Regions from separate parts of the Photobacterium sp. 1_MG-2023 genome, predicted to be linked through region 2. Evidence: predicted binding sites of a transcription regulator. Region 2 holds the regulator's gene; each other region holds the start of a gene.

Region 1 (4,746 bases), on a different contig from region 2:
CCAGCCAGAGGCGACCCGGAGGGACCCAGCCAAACACTATAAACCCGGCCAGTACGTTCAATGGAAGTTTGGCGTGATCGAAAGGTTGTACAAAAGAGGCATCAGCAATGGCATAAGCTTTTGCAATGGCCCAGTTTGCCAGTGCTGTAAACATGCCAGCACCGAGCAAGAGAAGCCAGGTTTGATGGTTGGCTGGCATGGTGAAATCAGGCACCGCGAGAAAGAGGTTGAACGGTGTAATCAGGATCAGCAGATAAACAACCATGGTCGTTGGCGAATCATGATGGGACATCTTTTTCACCATCAGGGAATAACTTGCCCAGAAAAATGCAGCCCCCACCGGAAGTACAGATGCCCAATTGAAATCATCTGACCAAGGCTCAAGAATGATCATGGCACCGCCGAATCCTGCCAGTGTGGCCATCCAGCGAACAAAACCAACCTTTTCTTTCAGCAATAATCCCGAACCGATCGTCGCAAAAAGCGGAGAAGTCATCAGCAGTGCGATTCCTTGCCAGATCGGTACCGGATACGCCAAAGCCCACAGCCACAACTGAATGCCAATCACAGACAGGAAAACCCGAAAACAGTGCATCCCAAAATGTTGGGTTTTTAATGCCTGGCGCAGCCCGATCTTTTGAAGCCAGGGCAGCATGACAATCAGAGCGATAAAGTACTGAATCAGTCCGACAGTGGTGGAAGGCAGATGAAAGACCACACTCAGGTACTGCACCATACTGTTGACAACAGCAAAGGCTGTTCCCGCCGTTAACATCCAGCAGGCACCCTGAATTGGATTATGTCGATGAGTCATAACGTTTTAATCAGATAAAAAATAATCTGGAATCATACGCTGATCACGGCAGACCTCAAAATAATTCTCTTCGAGGCATCAGTCAAAAAAACGGCAAAACAGAATGCTTTGCCGGTTGCAAGGAAAAGAAAGACAAAACAGGTCAGATTGCAGCGTAGGCGAGTTGTAAATCCGGATTGAAGGTTTCCAGTGTCGTCTGGGTATCTGCCAGCAGGCTGACTGGCGCACTTTTCTGCTCAACCAGTGCTGCTTCTGCAATCTCTGAAAGTGGATAGTCCGCCATATTCATGTGGATCATAGCGACTTGCAATGGTGGCAGGCTTGGATTGAATGCAGCGTTTTCTGCGTACATACCGGAAAAGATCCGGCCATCTTTGGCTTTGAGTGCAACCCCAGCGAAATTTTTGCTGTACGGTGCATGAGATTTATCTGCCGCCTGACAGGCCGCTGTGAGCAGTGCGTCTTCTGAATCAAGCTGTAAATCATGCGTTTTATCAGTCAACAGCAAATCGGTGATGCCCAGATCTGTGGGGCCGAATGATTCCGGCAGATATTCCTGCAGCGCTTTTGGCGTTCGTTCAGGAAGTTGCACCATCAGGCTTTGTGCGGTACTCAGTTCATTCATGAACTGGCGGCAATGACCACAAGGTGAATAATTGACGGTGATATCGCTGATTCCTTCTTCACCTTTCAGCCAGGCATGGCTGATTGCAGATTGCTCGGCATGTACTGTTTGTGACATTGAGGTTGATTCGAATTCCATATTCGCGCCGAAATACAGGCAACCTGAAGTGCCACGGGCAATCGCACCCACATAGAAGTTCGAAATACTGGCAATGGAATAAGCTGCAGCAATGCTGAGTAACTGCATCCGGAGTTCGACATCGGATAACTGGCTTACTGCCATCAGGTGTTGAAATTCTTCCGGGCTCAGGGAGGCGTCAAAACCTGGAGCGGTCATGATTGGCTTCAGTGCCTGCGACAGCTCATGGGGAAGTTTGCCTAAAGCTTCCAATACTTCAGCGCGCATAGTGATTCTCCTTATTGAATTCACTTTCGCATTGTAGAAGGTTAAGGAATATTTTTTGTGATTTGAATCACTCTTGTGTTTGCATTATTTCATAATTTTCAATGAATAGTGAGTGGTCTCACATGTTTTATGAGAAAAATGCATGGTTTTCAATGCAATAAAGCCCGCGTATCAATGCACTGCGATTTTGCAGTGCAACGGTGATGGCGGGCTTTGGCTGGTCACGGAGTGAATGGAAATTTACTGGAAAACAGACAAGAGAATCGGGTAGATCACAGGGGCCAGAATGGCGGTGATGACACCACAAAGGACTAATGCCAGTGAACTGAACGCCCCGTCTTTATAATTTTCTTCAGCGGCTTTAGCCGTGCCTAATGCATGCGCCACCGTTCCCATGCTGAGACCTTTGGCCATCGGATGAGAAATCCGGGCCAGTTGAAACAGGGGATAACCGAGAACGGCGCCGAAGACCCCCGCGATCAGCACCATGACTGCAGCCAGCGAAGGCACCCCGCCAATTTGTTCGGCAACCGCCATTGCTATCGGCGTTGTGACTGATTTGGGCAAAATACTGGCGGCAAGTTGCAGATCGGCCCCAAGGGCCAGGGCGATAGCGGTGCCGGTGATCATTGACAGCACGCTGCCACAAAGACCGGCGGTGACGATCACTTTCCAGCGGCTGCGGATCTGAGGTAACTGCTCATACAGCGGGAATGCCAGTGCCACGACAGCCGGCTCCAGCAAGTAGTGAATCCATTTGTTGTCTTCAAAATAGACTGCATAGGGCACCTGAAGGACCAGCAGCAAAGGAATAATTACAACCAGACAAATTAAAAGCGGGTTCAAAACAGGGTGCTGGAAGCGTTTAGATAAAAGACGGGCGAGCCAGAAAACCACCACAGTGACCAGAATCCACATCAGTCAGACTCCTTTCGCTGGACATACCAGCCGACGAATAACAGCACGACAAGACTGCTCCCCAGCGTGCTGACCAGCACTGGCAGGGCATTGGCCTGAAGCAAATCGAGATAGTTCATTAAGCCGACACCGACAGGGACAAAAAGAATCGCCATATGGCGAATCAGCAGATGACAACCCGGTTTGGCCCAGTTCGGCGGAAGTAAGCCCGTGGAAAGTGCAGTAAACAACAAAAGCATGCCAAGAATGCTGCCTGGGATCGGAATCTGAGTCAGAGATTGAAATCCTTTCCCGGCCATGAGGAAAATGGCAATGATGGCAAATGAACGCAGGTAGCTCATATACACAAGGATGAAAATGAATGGTGTCGCAATCATACAAAAAAGATGAGATCTACACCACACTTCTTTGAGGGAAGCCGTTGATCCAGCGCAACAGATTACAAGTTCGAAACAATCACCATGGCAACTCCGGCAGCAGCCAAGAGGATAACAGACAACTTGTGCATCAGACTGTGTTTCACAATATGCTCTGTGGCGGACACTTTGGGTTTTGGCCGGCGTGGTTTCTGGCTTGTTTGGGCCAATGGCTCAGGTACTTGTGCAGGCAGCGTCTCCGGTTGTTGAAAACGATGGATATGACGACAGGTTTCTTTCGGCAGCGGCACTCGAAATCCGTAACGGGGTAAGACTTCGACCGGGATGGCCATGACGCCGTTCACCGTCAGCTTGCGGCGCAGGGAATTAAATACAGACGCCAGGTCGATTTGCTGAACCTGTGATAAGGAATCCTGCGGAAAAAAGGTTTTATCCGAGAGCACCTGATGACTCAGGACTTCACCGGCAAAGTAGCACAGTGCTTCCAACAGACGGGTTTCATGCAGGGTGAGTGCCGTTTCTGATTTATCCGGCCAGACCAGCAGCCTCAGATCAGGTTCAAAATCAACCCGGCTGAACCGGTAACAACGGGTAAGAGATTCAGTTGCCATATCCAATACTTCTTCCAAATTATTGCCGAATGTACTCCTTTCATTGTCTGGCAATAAACACCATGGGAGAGCCAGCCAAAGCCAGAATCCTTACAGTCTCCAAGACAGAACGTTCCGGCCCGGGGCCATTTGACCCTGACTTAAGTGTTATAGCCCTTTGTCTGAAGTTCAAACCTCAGTGGCGGGAAAAGTGTCTGAAAAAAGAAACCCTGAGCGCAGGCGCGATCAGGGCTGAGAAATTTACCTGACTGATCAGGTGCTTTGCGTTGAGCACGCCATCGGGGTCGTGATCGACTTTTTAAACCAGGCTGCCTACGTAGTCGTACACATCTTTGAGGATTTTCATCTTTCGCTCATCACTCTGATGTTCCATCGCAACGGCTTCCAGATTCTGCATATATGCAGGCAGTTTGGATTCGAAGAAATCCTGACAATGATATTTCCATTGTTGCTGCTCCTGATGATTCAGCGTCATCGGGAAATTGCGTGCACGGTAACGGAACAGCAATGGCTTGATTCGCTTGTCATCCACATTCAGTTCCAGTTTACCCAGCTCTTCCGGTGCTGTGCCACGGATGATATCCATGGTCGATTTATCGGCGGTCGAGAAAAATCCCTGATACAGCTGGGAATCGACATTGCCATTCGGTTCAAATTCACGTGCCTGACTGAACACATTCAGGAGTTTCTCGCGAACCTGGGGTTGTGCTTTCAGCGCTTTCAGATGCGTCAGGCACTGTTCCCGATCAATGCCGAGGCGAGCGGCATCCTCTGCCGTCAGGGTTTTGGCGGGTGCAAGGACCGGGCACTTGTTCAAATGAACCAGCTTCAGCGGGACAGGTAATTCATCCGGCGCAAGATCGGCACGCTTGGTGTACAGTCTTTCACGCAACGCATCGGCATCCAGCGCAAGCAGCGGGGCAGGATCCATCGCCAGATTGACACAAATCACCGCATTCTTATTGTCCGGATGCCAGGCCATCGGCACAATCCAAC
Region 2 (4,746 bases):
CACAGCTTGCTCTTTGCTGCAAAAGCACAGGGCTGGCTGGGCGTGATCATGCACTTCCGGGGGTGCAGCGGTGAAATCAACCGTCAGGCCCGCAGTTATCATTCGGGGGAAACCAGTGATGCGGCTTTCTTTATCCGCCATGTGCGTGAGCGATTTCCCGGCCATCCCTTGCTGGCCGTCGGTGTCTCTCTGGGCGGGAACATGCTGGTGAACTATCTGGCTGAAACCGGTGCACAATCCGAACTCACTGCCGCGCAGGTCATTTCGCCCCCGTTGGATCTCGCCGCCTGTTCAGCCCGGATCGAACAGGGTTTTTCACGGGTGTATCAGCGCTATCTGCTGGGTTCAATGAAAAGAAACATGCTGAAGAAAATCGCCGCACTGCCTGATACGCTGCCCTTTCAGCCCGCCCAAATCAGCGGGATTCGCTCTCTGAGGCAGTTTGATGATACCGTCACCGCCCCGCTTCACGGCTTTTCCAATGCAGCCGATTATTACCAGCGCTGCAGCGGACTGGGCAAACTGGCGTGGGTGGAAACGCCCCTGCGGATTATCCATGCAGCGGATGATCCCTTCATGACCAAGGCCGTGATCCCGACAGCGCCCTTACCAGCACATATCGACTATCATCTGACTCAATACGGCGGCCATGTCGGCTTTATCAGTGGCAGTTGGCGAGCCCCTGCGTTCTGGCTGGATCACACGGTCCCGGCCTGGTTTCAGACCCGGCTCAATCCCTGTGCATAAAAAAACGCCTGAGCACAGACTCAGGCGTTTTCAGAGCAGCGGGATCGAATCGCAATAATTTAACCAATTTTCCCGGTATCAATCAGTTGCTGGATCAGCGGCCGCATAATCAGCTCCATCGCGAAGCTCATCTTACCGCCCGGCACCACTAGCGTATTATGACGGGACATAAATGAGCCCTGAATCATCGCCAGCAGATAGGGGAAGTCCACATTCTTGATGCCGCGAAAGCGGATCACCACAAAGCTCTCATCCAGGCTGGGAATGGCTTTCGCACTGACCGGGTTCGAGGTATCCACCGTCGGTACACGCTGAAAGTTAATATGGGTACGGGAGAACTGCGGGGTAATGTAGTTCAGGTAATCGTCCATCGACCGGACAATTGATTCCATCACCGCTTCTCTGGAGTGGCCCCGATCGCGCGTATCCCGCACAATCTTCTGGATCCATTCCAGGTTAACAATGGGCACCATGCCAATCAGCAGATCCACATGCTGGGCGACATTCACATCCCCATCGACGACCCCACCGTGGAGTCCTTCGTAAAACAGCAGATCTGTGTTTTCCGGCAAATCCTGCCAGGGCGTGAATGTCCCCGGCATCTGATTGTAGGGAACGGCCTCATCAAAGGTGTGCAGATAGCGGCGGAATTTGCCGCTGCCATCTTCACCATACTGACGGAAAAAGTTTTCCAGTAACGCAAAATCATTCGCCTGACCGCCAAAGTAACTGATATGGCGACCCTGCTCTTTCGCTTTGCGGATTTCCACATCCATTTCCGGGCGGGTAAAACGATGGAAACTATCCCCTTCCAGCCAGGCCGCATGAATGTTCAGCATATTGAACATCTTGCGAAAGGCTTCAGAAGTGGTGGACGTCCCTGCACCGGAAGAACCTGTTACTGCAATAATCGGGTGTTTTGCAGACATGACATACCTTGTCGTTTATCCAAACGGAACAGTTATTAACAGGGCAATTGAAAGCCGTCAAGTTTCAAGGGCCTGTCTTCCGGCGTCAGCTTCCGTTTTCTGACGCCGGTTTCAGTTTCACACATTTATTCTGAATGCAGTGTCCGACGCAGCTTGATATCCACGGTTTCGTGTAATTCAGAGTACATAATGACTGCCTCGCCACACGCCAGTTGCTGCCGGACCCGGTTCACTTTCTGCTCAAGACTCAGCTCACGCACGCCGTAATCCGTCCCTTCCCGCAGCACAAAATGTTCAATCAGATTGGTCAGGGTGTCCGGGTCGATCTCTTGCCAGGGAATGATCATACAACTTACCTGATATTCACCGTTCGCGGCATTTAAGCCGCAACAATTTCATAAGAATGGGTCAATGCCACGCCTTTGCCCAGCATCAGGCAGACAGAGCAGTATTTTTCCAGCGACTCTCCCACAGCTTTCGCCACGGCCGCTTCGTCCAGATCATGACCCGTGACCACAAAGTGCAGGTTTGCAGATGTGAAATAACGCGGCGCCTGCTCGCGGCGAACTGAACTGATCTGCGCTTCACAGGCCGTAATCGCCTGTCCGGCAGTTTTCAGGCCGTCGACCACATCGACAGAGCTGCAGCCGCCTGCAGCCATCAGGACCAGTTCCATTGGACTGGGTGCGGTGCTGCCGCCGTTCCCGTCCATCACCACACTGTGACCTGAGTTTGACTGCCCAATGAAAGTCAAACCTTCTACCCATTTAACACGTGATTGCATGCAATACTCCTTACATCAAAAAACCGGATTTAATCACTAAGTCACAACGGTGTGATCATGTGCACAGTAAAGTGTCCAAAATGTTCATTTATCCCCGCGCAATATCAAGCAAAGCGTGACGAAAAAAGTTAAACTCATGGTCTGAATGTTCACATGCGCTTGCAGCCCAGCCGTTGACTGAATATGCTAGTTGGCAAACAATCGTATTGTTCTACCCAACCCCAATTCAAGGAATGACGCCGTTGGGCAACACACTGCAGAGGAAGTAAGTAATATGGTTCCAGGTAAACCGCAAACAGATCCAACTTTGGAGTGGTTCCTTTCTCACTGCCACATTCATAAGTACCCTTCAAAGAGTACACTGATCCATGCTGGCGAGAAAGCAGAGACCCTCTACTACATCGTAAAAGGCTCCGTGGCCGTTCTGATCAAGGATGAAGAAGGCAAGGAAATGATCCTGTCCTACCTGAATCAGGGCGACTTCATCGGTGAACTGGGCCTGTTTGAAGAAGGCCAGGAGCGTACTGCCTGGGTTCGTGCGAAAACCCCTTGTGAAGTAGCAGAAATTTCCTTCAAAAAATTCCGTCAGCTGATTCAGGTCAACCCGGATATCCTGATGCGTCTTTCTGCGCAGATGGCACGTCGTCTGCAAGTCACCAGCCAGAAAGTTGGCGACCTGGCTTTCCTGGACGTCACAGGCCGTATCGCTCAGACGCTGCTGAATCTGGCAAAACAGCCAGATGCGATGACTCACCCGGACGGTATGCAAATCAAAATCACCCGTCAGGAAATCGGTCAGATTGTTGGCTGTTCCCGCGAAACCGTTGGCCGCATCCTGAAGATGCTGGAAGAGCAGAACCTGATTTCTGCCCACGGTAAAACCATCGTTGTTTACGGGACTCGCTGAACCAATGGGGCTGCAGCCCCTGAAATGATGCAATCAGTGTGAGTACTCAAAAAGCCGCCATGGCGGCTTTTTTTGTTTCCGAAAGCTATACGCCAGAGGCTCTCTTCGCGTTGCATCCGGATTCTCTAGGCGTATCACATTATTCCGGTTGCCTTCCTCTCCTCCCTTGCTACATTTGGCATATCAGACCGATGTGGATGCGACGAGATGGATATCGAACGTTTTGCCCCGAATGCACAGCACAGCCAACTGCCTCCCCGCCCAGTGATCACCATGGGCCGCTTCCTTGCTTCTTCCGTAGAAATGACCGGCTTTCAATCGCCCCGCCAACTGCTAGAGCAAGAGGCAGATGTGTGCCCGACCGATCTTTCAGCACGAGAAGATGATTGGATGCTGCCTCTGGATCGCCAGCACTGAACATCCGTTTCTGTTCTGTCGCAGCTAAAAAAACAGCGGCCCTGGGGCCGCTGATTACGTTTTCTTTTTCAAGAGTCCGTTACATGTTCGTACTTTCGAAGATCTTGTCTGCCGAGGCTTCCACAAAGCCAGGGTAAAGTTCTCCGTCTGCCTGCGGATAACGCTTGGCAAACTCGTAGAAGCCACCCGGAATCGTGCGGACACCGTCCGTAAAGGCAACATCAACTCGATCAGCCATGGTCGAGGACTGCTCCAACATGACTTCCGGGTTTCCTTTCACTTCACCACCAGAGGTGTTGATGCTGAAGCCATTGTGGCGCAGCAGGCTGTTCACTGCAGAGACTTCGGTAAACTGCTCCAGCTGATTCACACTCACGGTGAAATGGTTGGCACCATAACCGTGTGCTGCAACCCAGCCAGCGTACTCGCTCTCTTCCGCCAGTTTCTCGTAGGTTGCAAAATCCAGCTCCCACAAGCGACCGCCGTAGAGAAAGCTGCCGTTATCCATCGCACCCTGAGGAATTTGCTTCACCAGACTGCGCACGGTATTTTGCAGATCCGCAGAGCACTGACCCACCAGCAGCTCACTGATAAACACTTTCGGTGCAGCCGGATTCGGATGCTCAAAATGTTCAGCGTACAGCTTTTTCTTTTCGAAATGGTAAGTCCCACACGGCTTGTAACCAATCGCAATGAAAGGTGCAGCCAGCACATCCAGACTCACACCCGGCAGATTAAACGTCCGCAGAGCGATATGATCGTTGAGCAGCGGATCATCCTCTGTCAACAGATCATGTACCTGTGCAGCCGACGGGCAAAGACGGTTTGTGAAGTCCTGCCACAGGGCATCAAACAATTTTTCCACTCTTTCCATGATGCGGTTCCTTCGAAAATACGGGTTTGCAAATTATAGCTGGATTCCCGGAGACAGCTGAGCAGGCAATTCGGTTGCCTCTCCTTCC
Region 3 (4,746 bases), on a different contig from region 2:
CCAGTTCCGGTGCAGCCATTCGGGCATAAAAAAGCCGCTCTGATGAGCGGCTTATCCATCTTTTATCCGTCAGACGGACAAAGTGTTGTTTCAGACTTATGCCTGACCTTTCACTTCTTTCAGACCGTTGTAAGGTGCTTTTTCACCCAGTGCTTCTTCGATACGAATCAGCTGGTTGTATTTCGCAACACGGTCAGAACGGCTCATAGAACCTGTCTTGATCTGGCCAGCTGCAGTACCGACCGCCAGATCAGCGATGGTTGCATCTTCAGTTTCACCTGAACGGTGAGAGATGACAGCGGTATAACCTGCATCTTTCGCCATCTTGATCGCAGCCAGTGTTTCGGTCAGAGAACCGATCTGGTTGAACTTGATCAGGATAGAGTTCGCGATACCTTTATCAATCCCTTCTTTCAGGATCTTGGTGTTGGTGACAAACAGATCGTCACCCACCAGCTGGATTTTGTCGCCCAGCAGTTCTGTCTGGTGCTTGAAGCCATCCCAGTCAGACTCGTCCAGACCGTCTTCGATCGACACGATTGGGTACTGTGCAACCAGGCCAGCCAGATAGTGGTTGAATTCTTCAGAAGTGAAGACTTTGCCTTCACCTTTCATGTTGTAGTTGCCTGCTTCTTTGTCGTAGAACTCAGATGCAGCACAGTCCATCGCCAGAGTCACGTCTTTACCCAGCTCGTAGCCTGCCAGCTCAACAGCTTCTTTGATTGCAGCCAGTGCAGCAGCGTTTGATTCCAGGTTTGGTGCGAAGCCACCTTCGTCACCCACAGCCGTGCTCATGCCTTTCGCTTTCAGAACTTTTGCCAGGTTATGGAAAACTTCTGCACCGATACGCAGGCCTTCTTTCAGGGTTTTCGCGCCAACAGGCTGAATCATGAATTCCTGAATGTCGACGTTGTTGTCTGCGTGCTCACCACCGTTGATGATGTTCATCATTGGCAGTGGCATAGAGAATTTGCCCGGTGTGCCGTTCAGCTCAGCAATGTGCTCGTACAGAGGCATGCCTTTCGCCGCAGCAGCTGCTTTTGCGTTCGCCAGAGAAACCGCCAGAATTGCGTTTGCACCGAACTTAGATTTGTTGTCTGTACCGTCCAGGTCGATCATGATTTGGTCGATGTCAGCCTGAGCTTTCGCATCTTGACCCAGCAGCGCCTGAGCAATCGGGCCATTGACTGCATCAACGGCTTTCAGAACACCTTTGCCAAGAAAACGTGCTTTGTCACCGTCACGCAGCTCCAGAGCTTCACGAGAGCCCGTAGATGCACCTGATGGCGCAGCAGCCATACCAACAAAACCGCCTTCCAGATGAACTTCAGCTTCTACAGTTGGGTTACCGCGTGAGTCGATGATTTCACGACCCAGAACTTTAACGATCTTAGACATTGTGTTTCCTCTTGCTTTATTTTGATTTAAAAAAGCGAAAAAAAAGCTGCCGCACTCCTGTGCAACAGCTATTCGTAACTCTTATTTGTTCTCTTCCAGCTCGCCGCGCTGATGCTGACCAGCGGCTTTGACGAAGCCTTCAAACAGTGGATGGCCATCACGCGGGGTTGATGTGAACTCAGGGTGGAACTGAGCCGCAACGAACCATGGGTGATTTGGCACCTCAATAATCTCAACCAGCTTCTTATCGGCTGACAAACCAGACACCTTCAGGCCAGCTTCCTTCAGCTGAGGCAACAGGTTGTTGTTCACTTCGTAACGGTGACGGTGACGCTCGTGGATGGTCGCGCTGCCGTAAAGTTCGCGGGCTTTGCTGCCATCTTCCAGATGACACAGCTGTGAACCCAGACGCATGGTACCGCCCAGATCAGACGCTTCAGTCCGCTCTTCCACGTTACCTTCGCTGTCGACCCACTCCGTGATCAGACCTACAACCGGATAAGGCGATTTGGCATCGAACTCGGTTGAGTGTGCACCGCTCAGACCTGCCACATTTCGCGCAAATTCGATCAGTGCGACTTGCATGCCCAGACAGATGCCCAGGTATGGAATTTTGTTTTCACGCGCATACTGCGCCGTCATGATCTTGCCTTCAACACCACGACCACCGAAACCGCCCGGGACCAGAATTGCATCCAGACCTTCCAGCATTTCAACGCCTTTTGACTCCACGTCCTGTGAATCCACATACTTGATGGTCACAGACAGGCGGTTTTTCAGGCCAGCGTGTTTCAGGGCTTCGTTCACAGACTTGTATGCATCTGGCAGTTCGGTGTATTTACCGACCATACCAATCGTTACTTCGCTGGTTGGGTTCGCTTCTTCATAGATCACGCGTTCCCACTCACTCAGATCGGCTTCTGGTGCCGTAATTCCGAAACGCTGACAAACCAGTTCATCCAGACCCTGAGACTTGATCAGTTGCGGGATCTTGTAGATGGAGTCGACGTCTTTCATTGAAATGACAGCTTTCTCTGGCACGTTACAGAACAGTGCAATCTTGGCACGTTCGTTTGCCGGGATCATGCGGTCTGAACGACAGATCAGCACGTCTGGCTGAATCCCGATCGACAGCAGTTCTTTCACTGAATGCTGTGTTGGTTTGGTTTTCACTTCACCAGCGGCTGCCAGGTAAGGCACCAGTGTCAGGTGCGTAAAGATGGCACGCTCGCGGCCCAGCTCAACAGCCAGCTGACGGAGCGCTTCCATGAATGGCAGGGATTCGATATCACCCACAGTACCGCCCACTTCAACAATCGCAATGTCGTGGCCTTCGGCACCGGCAATCACACGCTCTTTGATCGCGTTAGTGATGTGCGGGATAACCTGAATGGTTGCACCCAGATAGTCACCGCGACGCTCTTTACGCAGAACCTCTTCATAGACACGGCCGGCGGTAAAGTTGTTGCGTTTGGTCATCTTGGTACGAATGAAACGCTCGTAGTGACCGAGGTCAAGGTCGGTCTCTGCACCGTCTTCCGTAACGAATACTTCACCGTGCTGAATCGGGCTCATTGTCCCTGGATCAACGTTGATGTAAGGGTCTAGCTTCATCATGGTCACTTTCAGACCACGGGCCTCTAAGATGGCCGCCAGTGATGCTGCAGCAATACCTTTACCTAGGGAGGATACAACACCGCCCGTCACAAAAATGTAATTCGTTGTCATGTTTAACCTGGAAGATTTGGTGTAGAGGATAAAAAGTATCTGGACGGGAAATTAGTATACCAGACACATTTTATTGCCACAACGTGAAAACTATCACAGTAAAGCGAGTTGCTTCTTGTTCCAAATCAAGCCCGGAATTCTTGACGAAGAAATCCCTGAGCAATCAGTCCTGAGCTGCCGGGCCACCCGATTTCTCACGTTTTTTTACCTGTTCCCATTCGGCATCGAGTTCATCCAGCGAACAATGTTCAACCGACTTGCCCTGTTCGGCAACCGCCTGCTCCACCTCACGGAAACGACGTTCAAACTTCCGGTTCGCTTTCTGAAGCGCGGTTTCCGGTTTAACGTTCAGATGCCGGGTGAGATTCACCACCGCAAAAAGCAGATCGCCCAGTTCTTCTTCGATTCTGTCCTGATTCGGCACGGCTTGAAGCGCTTCTTCCATCACTTCTTCGATTTCTTCCTGCACCTTCTCAACCACAGGTCCCAGCGTCGGCCAGTCAAATCCATAGCGGGCACAGCGTTTCTGAATTTTATCCGCCCGGCTGAGTGCCGGCAGCGCTTTGGGAATATTCGCCAGAATGCTGTTGTCCTGCCCTTTTTCAGAGCGTTCTTTGGCTTTTTCTGCTTCCCAGTTGGCATGAATTGCCGCTTCATTGTCAAATTCAGCCCCGGAGAAAACATGCGGATGTCGCCGAATCAGTTTATGATTGATCCCGCTGACCACATCCTCAAAATCAAACAGTCCTTTTTCCTTGCCGAGCTGGCTGTAGAAAATGACTTGAAACAGCAGATCGCCCAACTCTTCTTTCACCTCATCCCAGTTTTCTTCTGCGATCGCATCGGCGACTTCATACGCTTCTTCCAGCGTATGCGGCACAATGGATGCGAAGTCCTGCTGCAGATCCCAGGGACATCCGCCGTCCGGATCCCGCAATTGCGCCATGATCGACAGCAGCTGATTGATAGGGGTGTTGTGACTCATGTGTGCATTTTCCTGTTTCTGTCATCAAAGAAAAGCGGGCGCTGGCCCGCTTTCTGTTACCTGTTGCGTGGTTCTCAGTGAAGCCGTCTGGCTTCAAAAACATCCTTCACCTGTTCCAGACGGAGCAGTAACCGGCCCAGACTATCGAGATCCGTCAGCTCGATTTCAAAGTCCATGATGGACATCTGTTTTTTGAAATCAATCCGGCTTTTCACCCCGGCCACCTTCACTTTTTCGTTGTGCATGGTGTTGGTGAGATCTTTAATCAGACCATTCCGCTCGGAGGCTGTGACCCGCACGGTCAACGCATAACGTCCGGCAAAGCTGCCACCCCAAACGGTATGAATAATCCGCTGCGGTGCCACATGACGCAGCTCTTCAAGCTGCTCACAATCGCTTCGGTGCACTGAAATGCCGCGCCCCTGGGTGACAAACCCAACGATATCATCCCCCGGGATCGGCTGGCAGCAGCGCGCCAGATGGGTCATCAGGTTATCCACCCCTTCCACCACCACGGCATCCCGCTGTGGCTTTTTCTGGCTGCTTTTGGTGCTGGCTTCCGTCAGACGTTCCAGCAACTGCTGATCTTCTTCTTCTGCCGTCGGCTTGTTCACCAGCGCATTAATATGGTTGAT

What was found. The regulator CRP, encoded in region 2, controls carbon source genes, mostly activating them, when cyclic AMP is high. The targets are predictions, from matches to a motif close to TGTGANNNNNNTCACA.
Region 1: a site for CRP is predicted at 1,952-1,967, ahead of cdd (cytidine deaminase). Genes of this name have one in related genera too.
Region 3: a site for CRP is predicted at 3,209-3,224, ahead of Q4579_RS17430 (CTP synthase). Genes of this name have one in related genera too.

What each region holds. Positions count from the first base shown of each region.
Region 1 is NZ_JAUORR010000042.1:13,138-17,883, forward strand. It holds gene Q4579_RS21540 (DMT family transporter) at 1-814, opposite strand, end outside; gene cdd (cytidine deaminase) at 957-1,844, opposite strand; gene Q4579_RS21550 (CidB/LrgB family autolysis modulator) at 2,085-2,762, opposite strand; gene Q4579_RS21555 (CidA/LrgA family protein) at 2,762-3,139, opposite strand; gene Q4579_RS21560 (hypothetical protein) at 3,202-3,750, opposite strand; gene sbcB (exodeoxyribonuclease I) at 4,049-4,746, opposite strand, start outside.
Region 2 is NZ_JAUORR010000007.1:14,429-19,174, forward strand. It holds gene Q4579_RS08260 (hydrolase) at 1-747, shown strand, start outside; gene Q4579_RS08265 (phosphoribulokinase) at 807-1,676, opposite strand; gene Q4579_RS08270 (YheU family protein) at 1,802-2,023, opposite strand; gene Q4579_RS08275 (OsmC family protein) at 2,056-2,460, opposite strand; gene crp (cAMP-activated global transcriptional regulator CRP) at 2,735-3,367, shown strand; gene Q4579_RS08285 (hypothetical protein) at 3,575-3,784, shown strand; gene Q4579_RS08290 (DUF1338 domain-containing protein) at 3,864-4,658, opposite strand; gene astD (succinylglutamate-semialdehyde dehydrogenase) at 4,692-4,746, opposite strand, start outside.
Region 3 is NZ_JAUORR010000023.1:15,258-20,003, forward strand. It holds gene eno (phosphopyruvate hydratase) at 97-1,398, opposite strand; gene Q4579_RS17430 (CTP synthase) at 1,480-3,126, opposite strand; gene mazG (nucleoside triphosphate pyrophosphohydrolase) at 3,290-4,111, opposite strand; gene relA (GTP diphosphokinase) at 4,186-4,746, opposite strand, start outside.